DNA from 3 places in the Marinomonas sp. ATLA20 genome. Region 2 is predicted to be linked to each of the others. Evidence: predicted binding sites of a transcription regulator. Region 2 holds the regulator's gene; each other region holds the start of a gene.
The links. The regulator PhoB, encoded in region 2, activates phosphate uptake and scavenging genes when phosphate is short. The targets are predictions, from matches to a motif close to TGTCATANNNNTGTCANA.
Positions count from the first base shown of each region.

Region 1: the regulator PhoB is predicted to act here: its motif matches at 1,233-1,250, upstream of ugpB (sn-glycerol-3-phosphate ABC transporter substrate-binding protein UgpB).
Region 3: the regulator PhoB is predicted to act here: its motif matches at 1,429-1,446, upstream of AC2A4J_RS12925 (PhoX family protein).

Region 1 covers NZ_JBXUKU010000002.1:294,201-297,467, forward strand. Annotated here, with positions in the region: gene AC2A4J_RS05790 (ATP-binding protein) at 1-735, shown strand, start outside; gene AC2A4J_RS05795 (Hpt domain-containing protein) at 766-1,113, shown strand; gene ugpB (sn-glycerol-3-phosphate ABC transporter substrate-binding protein UgpB) at 1,310-2,611, shown strand; gene ugpA (sn-glycerol-3-phosphate ABC transporter permease UgpA) at 2,711-3,267, shown strand, end outside.
Region 2 covers NZ_JBXUKU010000001.1:107,542-110,808, forward strand. Annotated here, with positions in the region: gene AC2A4J_RS00450 (chorismate--pyruvate lyase family protein) at 1-517, shown strand, start outside; gene ubiA (4-hydroxybenzoate octaprenyltransferase) at 514-1,368, shown strand; gene phoB (phosphate regulon transcriptional regulator PhoB) at 1,453-2,148, shown strand; gene phoR (phosphate regulon sensor histidine kinase PhoR) at 2,145-3,267, shown strand, end outside.
Region 3 covers NZ_JBXUKU010000007.1:38,206-41,472, reverse strand. Annotated here, with positions in the region: gene AC2A4J_RS12935 (ABC-F family ATPase) at 1-867, shown strand, start outside; gene AC2A4J_RS12930 (MmcQ/YjbR family DNA-binding protein) at 972-1,349, shown strand; gene AC2A4J_RS12925 (PhoX family protein) at 1,609-3,267, shown strand, end outside.

The DNA.
Region 1 (3,267 bases), on a different contig from region 2:
GACTATGTTGCTGCATTGCTGGATTCATTCGGTGTTATTCACAATGCTTACGACAGTATTGCTACCGCGCTGGCTGACAGCGAATGGATAGGGCGTTGTGTTTTACTGGACTCTGATGTCATTTCGGCAGTTTCTGATGTCTCTGAATTGAACGCATTCTGTCAGAAAAATGCGATTAAGCGAGTATTGCTACAAGGTCGTTCAGATATGGATTTTGATAAAGAAGTGTATGTTGCTGCTTTAGCAAAACCTGTCTTTCAGCAGCCACTGCTGGACGTGCTTGAAAATCTAAAACCATTAGTGGAAGGAGAGCCTGAGATGGCGAGTGAAGTAGAGAAGACCCCTGATGGTCGGCCAGTATTTAAAGCCAAAGTATTGTTAGCAGAAGACAATTTGACCAATCAGATTGTTGCCCGTGGTTTGTTGAACTTGTATGGCGTAGAGGTTGTGGTGGCGAAAAATGGCCAAGAAGCGGTTGAGCAAGCCCAATCGACTCAATTCGATATGATTTTTATGGATTGCCAGATGCCAGTAATGGATGGTTATGAAGCGACGCGAACTATTCGCCAGTTTACTGATGGGCAAACGCCTTCTGATGTAGCGATTGTTGCACTCAGTGCTAATGCCATGAAAGGTGACGAAGACGACTGTTTCGCGGCTGGCATGAATGACCATATTGCAAAACCCATTTCGCAGGAAAAGTTAGTTGCGATACTCACAAAATGGCTTCCTTAGAGAATAGTATGGAAACGGAGATTCTAAGTTATGTTTGAGCCTAAGGTGTTTGATAATACAGATTACGAAAGTCGTTTGGCCTATAACCACGAATTAATGGCATTGGTTGCGGGTGAATTTATTAAAGAAGCAACGACCTTACTGAAAACTCTGCAGGCTCATGTTAATGGCGGCGATTGGCATGATTTCGCTCTGGTGGCGCATCGCTTAAGAGGCGCCGCTTTGGAAGTGTCTGGCTATCGCTTTTGTCAATTAATCTCAGAGATGGAAGCGCTCGTGATAAAGCATGAAAGCGACTTGTTGGCGGCGTACCATGTGGCGCTCACTGAAGAGTTTGATGCTCTCGTATTGGCTTTGAATCAAGAAATTTTGCGTTAATCCTTATCTAATAATTTTTTCATTTCTGTTATTTTTCTTCATTTTTCTTTTGTTTTTCCGCTATTTGTTGGTTTGAAAGTTTCATTTGAATTGCGATTGTATTTCAAATGAAACCTTACTATCATCAAAGTGAAATATATTCTTTCTATAGTCGTTCTTTCTTTTCTAATAAAAACTCATTGTGAGGAACACGGAAATGCATAATTTGAAGTTAGCGTCAGTGGTTGTTGGTCTATCTATTGCGAGTTCAGGCTTTGCCGCCACACAAGTAGAATGGTGGCATGCAATGGGTGGTGCAAATGGCGAAAAAGTAAATGAAATCGCTAAAGCGTTTAACGACTCCCAAGATGCTTATGAAGTGAAGCCAGTTTATAAAGGCAATTACACAGAGACGATGACGTCAGCTATTGCCGCGTTTCGAGCGAAACAGCAACCAGCGATCGTTCAGGTATTTGAAGTAGGTACTGCGAGTATGATGGCGGCTAAAGGCGCTATTTACCCAGTATATAAGCTGATGCGTGAGTCTGGTCAATCGTTTGATGAAAGTGCTTATTTGAGCGCTGTGACAGGTTATTACACCAACAGTGATGGCCAAATGCTGTCTATGCCATTCAACAGTTCTACGCCTGTACTTTACTACAACAAAGATTTGTTCAAAAAAGCGGGCATCAGCCAAGCGCCTAAAACATGGCAAGATGTCGAAAGTGTTTCTAAGAAACTGCAAGCATCAGGTGTATCTTGTGGCTTTACGACGGCTTGGCAATCTTGGGTACAGCTAGAGAACTTAAGTTCTCGTCACAATGTACCATTTGCTACGTTAGAGAATGGCTTTGGCGGTTTGAAAACCGAGTTGAAATTTAATGGTCCATTGCAAGTTGCGCATATTTCAAAAATGGGCGAATGGCAAAAGAACGGCATCTTTAGCTATTCAGGTCGTACTAACGATGGTGCAGCGAAGTTCTATAGCCAAGAATGTGCCATGTTTACTGAATCTTCTGCCGGTTACGCTGGCATAAAACGTAATGCGAAATTCGATTTTGGTGTTGCGGAACTTCCTTACTGGGAAGGCAAGGTAAAACAACCTTCTAATACCATTATCGGTGGCGCGTCTTTGTGGGTATTGCAAGGTCACTCTAAAGAAGAATACAAAGGTGTGGCGTCTTTCCTAAGCTATCTATCAAGTGCATCTGTTCAGGCTGACTGGCATCAGTTCTCTGGTTACTTGCCAATTACTAAGGCCGCGTATGATTTGACCAAAGGTCAAGGTTTCTACGCCGCGAACCCTGGTACGGAAACGGGTGTCATCCAAATGACAACAGGTACGCCAACGGAAAACACTAAAGGTTTGCGTTTGGGTAACTTTGTACAGATTCGTGGCATCATAGACGAAGCATTAGAATCTGTTTGGAGTGGCGATGTAGATGCTCAAACCGCTTTGAATACCGCTGTTGAACGTGGTAACGCGCAACTTCGTAAGTTTGAAAAAGCGAACGACTAAATAAAACTAGCGCCCTTATGTTTTCTGCATAAGGGCGCTTTTTATTGAATGGCGTATTTTTCTTTTTAATTTGTCGTTTTCTTTTTTTTGGATTGTCCGATGACAGTTACCTTTCCCCAAAAAGGCCTACCTTGGCTTTTGCTGTTGCCCCAGCTCTTGGTGACCGCTATTTTCTTTCTTTGGCCAGCTGAGCAAGCCTTAGAGCAAGCGTTTTATCAGGAAGACGCCTTTGGTCTGAGTCGAGAGTTTATTGGCTTGGAAAACTTTGCGGATTTATTTTCTGATCCTTTGTATTACCAATCTATGTTAACCACCTTGGTGTTCAGTTTTTCTGTTGCCATTGTGGGCATGTCTTTAGCGCTGTTGTTGGCCGTGATGGCGGATCGTATTATCCGTGGCAAGCTGGCGTATCAAACTTTGTTAATTTGGCCATATGCTGTCGCGCCTGCGTTGGCGGGTGTTTTGTGGTGGATTTTGTTTGATCCGAGCATGGGGCCGATTGCCCTATGGTTGAAGTCAGCGGGTATTGATTGGAACCATTATCTTGATGGTAACCAAGCGATGATTTTGGTGGTGATTGCGTCGACTTGGAAGCAAATTAGTTACAACTTCTTATTTTTCCTTGCTGGTTTGCAAGCCGTACCGCGCTCGCTTAT
Region 2 (3,267 bases):
ATGGTCGCCCATACACCAAATTAGTAAGGTAAAAGTACCGAAAAATTTATGGCCTTGGCTCGTCACTCAAGACTCTTTAACAGCAAAGCTTAGACGCCTAGGAACATTGACGGTTGATGTGCTTGAAGACTCTTGGGGGATCCCAACAGCAAGAGAACGAAAACGCTTAGCGTTGCGACCAAGAGAAGCGGCACGCATTCGTACTGTCTTGCTTAACGTCGATGGAAGAGCCGTTATTTATGCTCGCTCAATCATTCCGGCGAGGTCATTGAAAGGCCATTGGCGACATGTAAAGCATTTAAAAGACAAGCCATTAGGTGGCTATCTGTTTCAACATAAGGCCCTGTCTCGAAGTTGCATTGAGGTCACTCAGTTACCAAAACGCATGTTTCCAAACCAACCTAATGCTTTGTGGGCGAGACGCTCTGTGTTTCATCAGTTTGGCCCTGGAATATTGGTCAATGAAGCTTTCTTTGATGAGATCAACCAACTAAAACCGCCGTTTGGATTGTTATGAACAAACTTAAAGACTACGCAGAACTCACTCGATTCAACCGCCCTATCGGTTCATTCTTACTGATGTGGCCAACATTATGGGCGCTATGGCTGGCAGCCGATGGTATGCCTCAATGGCATTTGATCGTTATCTTTATCTTAGGCGTTTTCAGCATGCGATCTGCGGGTTGCGTGATTAATGACTACGCGGATCGAAAGGTCGATGGTCATGTTGATCGTACTAAAAACCGCCCGCTACCGTCGGGCCGAGTATCTAAAAAAGAAGCACTTGTTCTGTTTTGTGCTTTGTCGATTTTAAGCTTTGTTTTAGTACTTTTTACCGATCTGCAAACGATTTTACTGTCGTTCGTAGGCTTAGGCTTGGCTGCTCTGTATCCGTTTATGAAACGCTATACCCATCTACCCCAGTTGTTTCTTGGCTTGGCTTTTTCGTGGGCAATTCCCATGGCCTACAGTGCACAGGGAGGAGATTTAACCGATCCTGAGCTATGGATGCTGTTTGTCGCCAATTGCTTTTGGACCATTGCCTATGATACCTATTATGCAATGACAGACCGTCCAGATGACCTCAAAATAGGCATCAAATCCACCGCCATCTTATTTGGCAGATATGATTTATTCGTCATTGTTTGCCTACAAGGTCTAACCTTGTCTTTATTGACCTGGATTGGTCTACTAGCCGGATTACATTGGCTATACTTTGTATCACTCGTGGTGTGTATTGGACTCTTTTATCAGCAATTTAATCAAGCTAAAGAGCGTGATCGACAAGCTTGCTTTCGCTCATTTTTAGACAATAACCGCGTTGGTTACTGTGTTTTCATCGGTCTGGTCGCAAGCTATTTTATGTAATATGTGGCAAAGTTGTGACAATGTAACCGAATTGTCACATTAGATCGCTTTAATGAAACCGTTCCTGAGATGAGGATGAATCCTGTGACCGGTAAAAAAGTATTAATTATTGACGACGAATCTTCCATACGCGAAATGATCGCCATTGCACTTGAAATGGCGGGCTACGAGTATTTGGAAGCAGAAAACATTCAGCAAGCCCATGAAATCATTGTGGACCATCGTCCGGATTTGATTCTTGCCGATTGGATGATGCCTGGCGGTAGCGGCATTGAGCTGACTCGCAGATTGAAAAAAGACCCCACAACGGCAGAAATTCCAGTCATTATGCTGACTGCGAAAAGTGAAGAAGACAACAAAATCCAAGGTCTAGAAGTCGGCGCTGACGATTACATCACCAAGCCATTTTCACCTCGTGAGTTAGTTGCTCGACTCAAAGCCGTATTACGACGCGCGACCCCTCAAGGCGTAGATGAACCAATTGAAATCGAAGGTCTAACCCTTGACCCAATCAGTCAGCGGGTTACCATTGGTACTCGCCCCTTAGACATGGGGCCTACAGAATACCGTCTACTAAAATTCCTCATGACACACCAAGAGCGTGCCTATTCAAGAGCGCAATTGTTGGATCAAGTATGGGGAGGAAATGTCTACGTTGAAGAACGTACCGTTGATGTTCATATACGTCGTTTACGCAAAGCCATTGGTAGTACTCATGATTTCTTGATACAAACAGTACGAGGAACAGGCTACCGCTTCTCAGCAAAAAGGTCCGTATGAAAACAGTTTGGCGAAACACTATTATTACTTGGCTCGCAGGATTCGCGGCTTGTATTGTAATAGGCCTAATAATAGGTCAGTTGTTGGGTGTTTTGCTGCTGTACGTTTTAGGGTCTTTGTACTGGCAGCTTTATCAGCTCTACCAATTCCATAATTGGCTTCGCCATTCTGGTCGTGCTGCACCACCAGAAGCCAGCGGAATTTGGGGAGAAGTATTCGATGCGGTTTATCGATTACATAAGAAACAACGCAAATCCAAACGTCGCATGCGCCAAGCGCTAACCCGAATTGAAAGCTCCACCACCGCCTTAAAAGAAGGCGTTATCATGGCGGATAACCAAGGTAACTTGGAGTGGTGGAATAACTCGGCGGCTCACTTTCTCGGCTTAATGCGTCCTGTCGATCGCGGCCAAATCATCACTAATATTGTCCGTAGCCCAGAGTTTTTCCGTTACTTTAGTCAAAAACGCTTTGGTGAGCCTTTGGTCATCAAGTCACCCGCCAAAGATGGCGTCTATTTAGAAATTCAAACCACATTGTACGATAAAAATGATCACCTGATTTTTGTTCGTGATGTGACGCGCTTACACTTGCTAGAACAGATGCGCAAAGACTTTGTTGCCAACGCTTCCCATGAATTAAAAACGCCGCTTACCGTTATTAAGGGCTACTTAGAAACCCTCGACATGTTCAAGGACAGTCTGCCAAAAAGCATGCAAAAAGGCATTGTTAATATGTCTGAGCAATCTGAGCGGATGGAACAACTCATCGAAGATCTGTTACTGCTTTCTCGCTTGGAGAGTAATGACAAACGCGAAGAGAACCAATGGCATAAAGTTTCAGACTTAGTACAAACCATTACCAATGCAACTACGCCAGTGTTGACGGACAAACACTCTATTAATTTGCAAATTCCCGAAGAAGCTCGCTTGTACGGCTCTTACAAAGAGCTCTATAGTGCTTTTTCCAATCTGATTTTTAACGCCATCAAATACTCACCAGATGGCGGCGAGATTGAGATCAAATGGGAGTCCAGTGAGTTTAATGGTGTGTTCTCTATAAAAGACTCTGGCATTGGCATAGAGCCAAGATACATTCCTCGACTCACAGAACGTTTCT
Region 3 (3,267 bases), on a different contig from region 2:
TTCATGGAAGCCTCGTCTTTGATTCGTGAGCAATTATTAACTGAAAACGCGAAGAAAAGTGCGGAAATGGACGATCTTCAAGCGTTCGTTAACCGTTTCTCAGCCAACGCATCTAAGGCAAAACAAGCCAGTTCTCGTGCGAAAAAACTAGAAAAAATTGAACTATCAGAAGTGAAACAGTCTAGCCGTATGACGCCTTCGCTGACTTTTAAGCAAGATAAAAAACTTCATCGTCATGCTTTGATCTTAGAAGATTTAGGTCATGGTTATGATGAACTGCTATTTTCTGGCGGAAATATGATTTTAGAAGCTGGCTCTCGTTTGGCTATTATCGGTGAAAACGGTGCTGGTAAAACGACGTTCTTACGTTGCTTAATGAGCGAGTTAGAAGCCAAGCAAGGTGAGATTAAATGGGCTGAAAACGCCGTTATTGGTTATTGCCCGCAAGACAGTACAGAAGACTTTGATTGCGATTTAACCTTGTTTGATTGGATGTCGAAATGGCGTACGGTAAAACATGATGATTTAAAAGTTCGTGCAATGTTGGGTCGTTTGTTGTTTACCGCGGATGACTTCAATAAAAAAGTACGAGTTTGTTCTGGTGGTGAGAAGAACCGCTTGCTGTTTGGTAAGTTGATGATGATGGATCTAAATGTCTTAGTGATGGATGAGCCAACTAACCACATGGACATGGAAGCCATTGAGGCTTTAAATAATGCGTTACTCGACTTTGATGGTACCCTGATTTTTGTTAGTCACGACAGGGCGTTTGTATCATCGTTGGCGAATCGAGTGATTGAAATTAAAGGCCAAAAGGTTATTGATTTTCAAGGCACTTACGACGAGTACCTTGCTCATCAGGGCTAACCTCACTTAAGTATAGTTTCTATTTAAAGCCGTTTACTGGATGTCAGTAAGCGGCTTTTTTGTTTTATACTGATGACTGTTTTGAACCTTGAAAGGGCGCGATTTTGGACTCAACAACACTTAAAAAATATCTGCTTTCTAAGCCCGAGGCTGAAGAGTATTACCCATTTGATGATTATACGGCCGTGTTTAAAGTGCAAGGGAAGATGTTTGCCTTGTTGATTAAAAAACAAGGGCAGCCATTGCTAAACTTAAAGTGCAATCCAGACCATGCTATTGAATTGCGCGATATATTTAAAGAAATTTTTCCTGCTTACCATATGAATAAACGGCATTGGAATTCCATTATTCTGGATGGCGACTTACCAAATGGAGAAATTGAAAGGTTGATCGATCATTCTTATGGTTTGGTGGTAAAAGGTTTAAAGAAATCCATACGAGAAGGTTTGGAAGTTCGTTATGGTGAGGACGTTTATAAGTAAAAATAATATTGTTTAATCCCATATCACCTTCACCAATTCTGCGTTATAGCCTGTCGATTTATTATTAATGTCTTCTTGCTGTCATTTCTATGTAATGTTTTGTCCGTAAATTCATTGTCAGCTTCCTTTTGCAGGGGGAAGCAACTTATTTGAAAAATAGATGATAAAACCAGTAGCCAAGGATCGAAAAACCAAGGGGAGAACCCCTAATGTTCGACAGCCTAGGCGACTAATATTTAATAAATAATAGGGCAGTGTTATGAATATTAAGAGCAACAGCAAGCTAGGTTTTGACGAATTAGATGAGCTGGTTCGCCCAGCGCCTGAAGTGGTAGAGTTTGAAGAAGTCGCCAATAAAATGGTTTCTCGCCGTGGCTTTTTAGGTGGTGGTGCGGCAGTGGGTGCTGGTGCTTTCGTAATGGGCTCAACGGCCCTATCAGCAGGTAAAGCCTTGGCAGCAGGAACGCCAGAGTCGCGTCTGGCTTTTAGCATGGTAAAAGCCAATACATTGGATACTATTACTGTTCCTGAAGGTTATAAATGGGAAGTGCTGGCTTCTTGGGGTGATCCATTATTCAGCAATGCCCCAGCTTTTAATGGGTCAACTGGTGGAACTGGTGCGTCCCAAGAGTTAGCGTTTGGCGATCATAACGATGGCATGGCGTTCTTCTCTAAAGATGGCAAACAGATTATGGCCATCAACAATGAATACACAAATGGCGATACCCTTCATGCTAATCGTAATGATGGTATGCCAGCAAATGCTGATGACGTGCGTAAAAATAAAGCTGCTCATGGTGTATCTATTATTGAAGTAGATCAACGTGGTGGTAAATGGGGGATCGTTCAGGACTCTCCTTATAATCGTCGTATTACGGCGGATACGGAAATGGATATTACAGGTCCAGCGCGCGGCCACAAATGGATGCAAACATCTGAAGACCCTAAAGGTTTAGTCGCAAAAGGTACTTGGAACAACTGTGGTAATGGACAAACGCCATGGGGTACATATTTGACTTGTGAAGAAAACTTTAATGGTTATTTCACGGTAAATGACAAAAACTACACGATGCCTGAAGCGTTCAAACGCTATGGTTTAAGCACAGAAGGTCGTTACAACTGGGCGATGGCGGATGATCGTTTTGACCTAGTTAAAGAGCCAAATGAGCCAAATCGCTTTGGCTATATTGTTGAAATTGATCCACTGGACCCAACATCTCGTCCTAAAAAACGTACCGCTCTAGGTCGTTTTAAACACGAGAATGCAGAGTTAACTATCGCGCCGAATGGCCATGTTGTTGTCTACCTTGGTGATGATGAGCGTGGTGAATTTCTATATCGTTTTGTCTCGAAACATAAATATTTAGCGGGTGGCAACAATCGCGACCTACTGGAAGAAGGCACTCTTTACGTTGCCAAATTCCACGATAATAATCGCGGTGAGTGGGTTGCATTAACACCAAAAACCACAGGAATGACAGAAGCAGAGATTTCAATTCATACTCGTATGGCGGCATCAAAAGTGGGTGCCACTACCATGGACCGTCCGGAGTGGGTTGCCGCTCATCCTCATAAAGCAGAAGTTTATTGCTCGCTTACGAACAATAAAAACCGTGGCGTTAAGCCAAATGCTGGTGGTGATGCAACGCCTGCTGGTGGCCCGAATCCTCGTGTAAAAAACAACTTTGGTCAAATCGTACGTTGGATGCCAATGGATTCTGATCATACTCACAACGAATTCAAGTGGGACTTGTTTGTACTAGCGGGTAACCCCGCTGTGTACGATGATGCCAACGCGGGATCAAAAAATATTAACCAAGACAATATGTTTAACTCTCCAGATGGCCTGAAATTCGACTCGAAAGGCTTGTTATGGATTCAAACAGACGGTAATTATTCCAATGAAAAAGGCTTCCAA